One region of the Lysinibacillus sp. FSL M8-0134 genome, then DNA from elsewhere that is predicted to be linked to it. Evidence: riboswitches for the same ligand, from Rfam matches in the RefSeq annotation. Region 1 holds a riboswitch; the other holds the start of a gene.
The links. A riboswitch is a leader RNA that binds a small molecule or an ion and turns the genes downstream of it on or off. The one in region 1 is predicted to bind FMN.
Positions count from the first base shown of each region.

Region 2: another riboswitch for FMN. It lies ahead of MKY49_RS06080 (ECF transporter S component); the one in region 1 lies ahead of ribE (riboflavin synthase).

Region 1 is NZ_JBBPAJ010000001.1:1,464,848-1,468,272, reverse strand. It holds gene ribH (6,7-dimethyl-8-ribityllumazine synthase) at 1-236, opposite strand, end outside; partial or broken gene ribB (3,4-dihydroxy-2-butanone-4-phosphate synthase) at 291-890, opposite strand; gene ribE (riboflavin synthase) at 907-1,545, opposite strand; FMN riboswitch at 1,766-1,891, opposite strand; FMN riboswitch at 2,081-2,206, opposite strand; gene MKY49_RS07165 (ABC-F family ATP-binding cassette domain-containing protein) at 2,319-3,425, opposite strand, start outside.
Region 2 is NZ_JBBPAJ010000001.1:1,249,225-1,252,649, forward strand. It holds gene MKY49_RS06075 (RNA polymerase subunit sigma) at 1-978, shown strand, start outside; FMN riboswitch at 1,133-1,320, shown strand; gene MKY49_RS06080 (ECF transporter S component) at 1,535-2,122, shown strand; gene MKY49_RS06085 (sodium-dependent transporter) at 2,348-3,425, shown strand, end outside.

The DNA of each region.
Region 1 (3,425 bases):
AATCCAATAATGGCATCATATTTCTTTGTTTCTGCTAATTGCTTAGCAATAAATGGAACTTCAAAAGCTCCAGGAACCCACGCTACGTCAATAGATGCTTCATCTACTCCATGTCGTGTTAAACCATCCATTGCTCCATCCAATAATTTGCTTGTAATAAACTCATTAAAACGTCCTACGACTACCGCTATTTTTAAATCTGTTCCAATTAATTGTGCTTCAAATTTTTTACCCATTGTTCTTTCTCCTTTTTAAATAGATAGTGTATTTTCTGTTGTGAATAACCGATTGCGATAGGCAACCAATGCTTCTATCGATATCATTTTTAAGCCATGTTGAGCTGCGTACTTTGTCAGCTCTTCAAAACGTAGCATCTGTCCATCATCACCCATGATTTCGCAAATAACACCCGCAGGCACACTCTGGCAAAGCTTTGCTAAATCAACAGTTGCCTCAGTATGTCCTCTACGCTCTAAGACACCGTTATCCTTTGCAATTAGAGGAAAAACATGGCCAGGTCGACGAAAATCAGTTGGCCTTGCTTGATCTTCAATCATCTTTTGAATTGTCAACGCGCGTTCAAAGGCACTAATTCCTGTCGTTGTTTCTTCATGGTCGATACTGACCGTAAATGCTGTTTGATGGTTATCTGTATTGTTCTGAACCATTGGATGTAGATCTAGCTTTTGTGCTAGCTGCTGTGAAATAGGCGTACAAATAAGACCTCTACCATAGGTTGCCATAAAGTTAATTGTTTCCGGTGTGATGAATTCAGCAAGCGCTAGAAGGTCCCCCTCATTTTCTCGATCTTCATCATCAACTACCACAATTATTTTGCCTTGCTTTAAATCTTCTAGGGCTTCTTCAATTGCATGCAGCACTAGTGTCATCTCCTCATTTTATATATTAAAAACCATGTTGGGCTAAGTAATCTCTTGTAATGGTTGACGTAACTTGTCCTTTTTTCAGTTGCTGCAAAATATACTTACCAACCAAATCTGTTTCGATATTTACGATTGCTCCAACCTTCTTCATACCTAAAACAGTTTCCTTATACGTATGCGGAATCAATGAAATAGTGACACTGTTCGATTCAACATGAAAAATGGTTAAACTCGTGCCATCAATTGTGATGGAACCCTTTGGAATACAAAAGCTTGTGAGTTCCTCTGATAACTCGATATCGATATAGACTGCATTAGCAACCGGACGCTTTCGTAAAATTTTCCCGATTCCATCCACATGTCCAGCTACAAAATGACCACCAAATCGCCCATTTGCAGGCATAGCGCGCTCCAAATTAACGGGATCTCCTATCGCTAGCTGCTGTAAATTAGTTGCTTTGACTGTCTCAGGCATAACATCCATGGTAAGTTCCTGCTGCGTAAAATGTGTCACCGTTAAACAAACACCATTGACTGCTATACTATCGCCAAGCTTTACATCCTCCACTATTTTGGGTGATTGAACAGTAATTTTCATACTGTACTTATCGCTTTGCACGGCTTTAATTGTGCCAATATCCTCTACAAGCCCCGTAAACATTTCTCCACCTTCTTTCTTTTTTTGACAGTTTTTATCCGTCACTTTTCGGAGTGTTTCCGTTAATTTTAGTTTTCTATCCGTCATTTTAAACGTTGTATCCGTCTCCCTTCCTAGCTAACAAAAAAAGAAAAACCCCTTTGACAAAGGGGTTTTGGGAGTATAAGACATCAACAAATAAGCCTAGTTGGATTAACTTTTTTTTCCATAGACTACTATCTCATTTGTTCTTCTCCCATCCAGACTATAACTGTCGGTTTTGGATTTGCACCAAATCAGCTTGCGCTCACGGACTTTGAATGACTTCATCACCGCCGATTGGGAATTTCACCCTACCCCGAAGAACATCTTCTATTCAATTAGTTTGTTCGCTAAATCAGTGAGATCTACTATGCATCTCTATCCTTGAGGTGGTTGTATTGCGTACTTGTTATTAAACGAAAACAAAAAAACTTCCCGCATAATGAATGGGAAGTTTGTAATAAATGCATAGTCAAATAAACCCTCTAAATTATTTTAAATTTAAAAAGTTTGCATTTATACCCTTCTCCCATCCAGACTATAACTGTCGGTTTTGGATTTGCACCAAATCAGCTTGCGCTCACGGACTTTGAATGACTTCATCACCGCCGATCGGGAATTTCACCCTACCCTGAAGGATATTTTTATTTAGCTAGTTCTAACAATAACACTATTTTATTATATTATCCATCCTTCTATCTTAAATTTTTCAAAAAAAGGGCCACCCCTTGCTTAAGAGGTGGCGAGTAGTACTGTTAATTTCTTATATTTCGAACAACATAATCATCATAATTCCCTTGAAAAACAGTCACATTCGAAGGAGTAAGTTCAAGCATTTTACCTGCTAATTTATTTAAGAAATAGCGATCGTGTGAAATGCTCAATAATGTCCCCTCAAATTTTAAAAGTGCTTCCTCTAATACTTCTTTACTAAATAAGTCGAGATGATTGGTCGGTTCATCCAAGATAAGGACATTCGCTTTCTGTAAAATCAGCTTCGCTAAGGCAACACGAGCCTTTTCCCCACCGCTTAGAGAGGAAACCTTTTTAAAAACATCCTCTCCTGTGAATAAAAAATTACCTAGCACCGTTCGTACTCTTGCTTCTTCAATCGTTGGAAATGCACTCCAAACCTCATGTAGTACCGAATTATCGGGGTCTAATGTTGCCTGTTCTTGATCGTAATAGCCAATCGTAACACCATGCCCCCAAGCCACTACCCCACTATCTGGCTCAATCTCTTTAAGCAGTGCTTTAATTAATGTTGATTTTCCAACACCATTCGGCCCAATTAAAGCAACCCTATCGCCTCTGTATAAGTCAAAGGAAATATTTCGCAACAGCGTTTTTTGGATATTTTCTACCTTAAACGATATCTCTAAGTCTCTTACCTTCAATACTTCTTTATGCGATTTCTTATCCATAGCAAATGCCATTTGTGCATGCTTTAAATCTTTTTGTGGTTGATCAATCCGTTCAACTCGTTCAAGTTGCTTCCGTTTATTTTTAGCGCTTCTCGAAGAAGTTGCCATGGCAATATTCCTTTGAATATAATCCTCCATTTTAGCTATTTGTTGTTGTTGCATCGAATATTTTTTCTCTAGCAACTGACGATTCTTAGCTTTACTTTCTACATATTGAGAATAATTACCGCTATATTTTGTGCCTTTTGTACGCTCAATCTCATAAATTTCATGGACAAGGGCATCTAAAAAATAACGATCATGAGAAATAATTAAAATGGCCCCTTGATAGACACGTAAATAATTTTCAAGCCAATTTAATGTCTCGAAATCCAGGTGATTTGTCGGCTCATCCAAAAGTAATAAATCTGGTTGTGCTAACAGGATTTTGGCAAGAGC
Region 2 (3,425 bases), 220 kb from region 1:
CAAGCTGAACAGAAAGATCAAGCTAGTACGGCTGAAACAGCTACGTACTCTACTTTACAGGAAGATCGTGCTACAAAAGATGCATCTGCGAAGGATGAGGTGCTCCAATCCAATATTGTAACAGAGCATGAGCGTATTTTATCTTTACGGTCATCTGTCTATGAAGAAGATGTCAAAGATGCTGTTGTCTTTCGTATTGGTTTAGCTGGACGAGACGCAGAAAGTGTTCCTATGACATATGTAATTCCAAATGAGCGTGTTGCAACTGATTTTGGAACTGAAAAACCTTCTACTTTACAGATGTATGAAAAATACGCTCCTCAAATAGATGAGGAAGCTAAAGGGTTTACAGACTATCATCCTTATAAAGGTGAGTTAAAGGAGAAGGAAGATAAGCTTGTTCATGTTTTACCTAAGGACAATGATTATGATGTTGCTTCAGCTACCGTCAATGAATACAAAGGAACTTTGGAAGATACATTCTCAGATTCTGAATATACAGAAGTAGAGATTCAAAATGAAGATGGTACGCCTTATGAGTTTTCCCAAGATGGTGAGCCAAGTCAAGCTATGTCATTAACAGGTGCCAAACATTATAATTATTATTTATACAAGGATCCAAATGGAGCAGAATATTTATCTCCAGATTTCCGTCAAACCTTTGCTAATGTGACAGAGGCACTCACACAGATGAAAAATAAAAATGATGATGTTTATGTGCCAGTTGTTCCTGAAAACGTGACATACACAGTAAAAGAGGAAGCGGATGGTGTAGTCATTACATTTGATATCCCTCTTGATTTAACATCCTTGGAGCCAATTCGAGCTACACAATTAATCGAAGCCATGATGCTAACTGCTGCTAGCTTTGATCAACAGTTACGCTTAGATAATGTTGTTCAGGAAAGCTGGGAAGGATTCGATTTAAAAAATTATTTGCCAAAGCCTGTAGGACCAAATAAACAATATATGCCGTAGTCAAAGAGATAAAAGAAATAGGGTATTCCTACAACGTAGGAATGCCCTATTTTCTTTTTGCAATACATACAAATCTAATCGGAATTTTTTGAGCAGAACTATTTACTTTTTCTTAATAATTCATTATAGTAAGGCTGTAGAACAAAATAATATGATTCATCTTCGGGGCAGGGTGAAAATCCCGACCGGCGGTAATAGAGTTGTAAATCGTTAATGAATTTTCATTAACTCGAGAGATTTATGCTAAACTCTTCAGCCCGCGACCTGTGCAAATTTTTTTGCATGGCTGACTTGGTGCAATTCCAAGGCCGACAGTTAAAGTCTGGATGGGAGAAGATGGAGGTACGATCGTCATTCATTGTTATGAAATAAACTGTGACTGAGCGCTTTTTCCTATGGCTTTAAACGCTGCTCAAAAATAGTTTATATTGACGCCTATTCGTCATGCCTTTCTCCCTTGTGCTTTAGATGCATAAGGGTTTTTTCATGCTAACAATTGAAAGATCGTCACCTTTCTTCTTGCGAGATTGAATCAGCAAAGAGGAGAGAGTTTTCTATGAAGAAAAATGTTAAACTTCAATCGTTTATTACGATTGGTATGCTGAGCAGTATTTCGTTTTTATTAATGCTTTTTAATTTCCCTATTCCGCCTTTCCCAGCATTTTTGGAAGTGGACTTTAGTGATATGCCTGCCTTACTAGCAGCCATCACAATGGGACCGGTAGCTGGTATTTTAGTAGAATTATTTAAAAATGTGTTGGATTGGATTTTCTCAGGTACTCCAACTGGGGTGCCAGTAGGTCATATTGCCAACTTTGCAACAGGTATTTTATTTATTTTGCCAGTAAGCTTTATTTTTAATCGTTTTAAATCGATTGCGGGCCTTATTGGAGGTTTAGCGACAGGGACAATAGTGATGGCAGTGGGAATGAGCGTTTTAAACTATGCTTTATTTTTACCAATGTACACATATTTCCTAGGAATGGAACCAGTTGTAGGAGACTCACTTTATAAAATGATTGTCGCTGGGATTTTACCATTCAACATTGTGAAGGGTATTTTATTAACAGCTATTATGGCTTTATTATTTTCAACGATGCGCAAGTGGATCGACCGCCAGCGCTCAATGTATATAACGAAATAATTGAAGATGAACCTCGGGTGGATGAACTGCTCGAGGTTTTTTGTGGTTTAAACTGGATGGGAGGTAGCTTTGCTAAAGTGAGAGAGATAAAAATCGGAGCGTAAAAATAGAAAAAAGTAATAGAAAATGCTAGCAATCTAGTTCTTTATGATTATTACCTAGTCGAAAGGCATATTTTCATGTAAAATAGAGTTGAGTTTAGAATGTTTGAGGAGTTTTGAAGAGATGAGTGGAAAAAAAGGACAATGGTCAAGTAAATTAGGTTTTATTTTAGCGTCAGCTGGTGCTGCAATTGGTTTAGGAGCGATATGGAAGCTACCGTATGTCACAGGGCAGAGTGGCGGTGGGGCATTTTTCCTAATTTTTGTGCTCTTTACATTGTTAATTGGTTTGCCCATGCTATTATCCGAATATGTCTTAGGTCGTGGTACGCAATCAGAGGCGATAACTGCGTATAAAAAAATCGCTCCGTCAAAACCAGGGTGGGCATGGATAGGCCGAATGGGTGTGCTTGGTTGTTTTTTATTATTAACTTTTTATAGTGTTGTTGGTGGTTGGATTTTCATTTACAGCGGCCTAGGTGTAGCTGGCGCTGTGATAGATCCAGCAATTGATTCAGCTGAATTATTTGGGAAAATTATAGGGACCCCTTGGATTACGCTAGTGGGCTTAGCTTTGTTTACATTAACAAATGTACTAATTATTTCATTAGGTGTACAAAATGGTATTGAGAAAGCTAATAAATGGATGATGCCATTACTCTTTATCATGTTCATTGTTCTTGTTATGCGAGCTGTTACATTAGATGGTGCGATGGAGGGAGTAAAATTCTTCTTATGGCCAGATTTCTCTAATATTACTGGGAAGGCACTATTAGAAGCACTAGGGCAATCATTCTTTGGACTAGCAGTAGGATTCTCTTGTCTTGTTACATATAGTTCCTATCTAAAAAAAGATGTTAGTCTTCCAAACTCAGCGGGCTCTGTTGTGCTACTAACTGTACTAGTATCTTTTTTGGCAGGACTAGCGATCTTCCCTGTTGTATTTGCCTTTGATTTAGAGCCGGCAGCGGGACCAGGTTTACTATTTATGGTGCTACCGACTGCTTTTAGTCAAATGCCATTCGGGGAAGTATTTTTAGCCATGTTTTTATTGTTATTTTTATTTGCTACATTAACATCATCATTCAGTTTATATGAAATTATCGTAGCAGCCATGATGGAAAATAGTCAGAGATCTCGTCCGATGTGGACACTTTTATTAGGTGTAGTCGTTTTCATTGCTGCCATTCCAGCGGCACTTT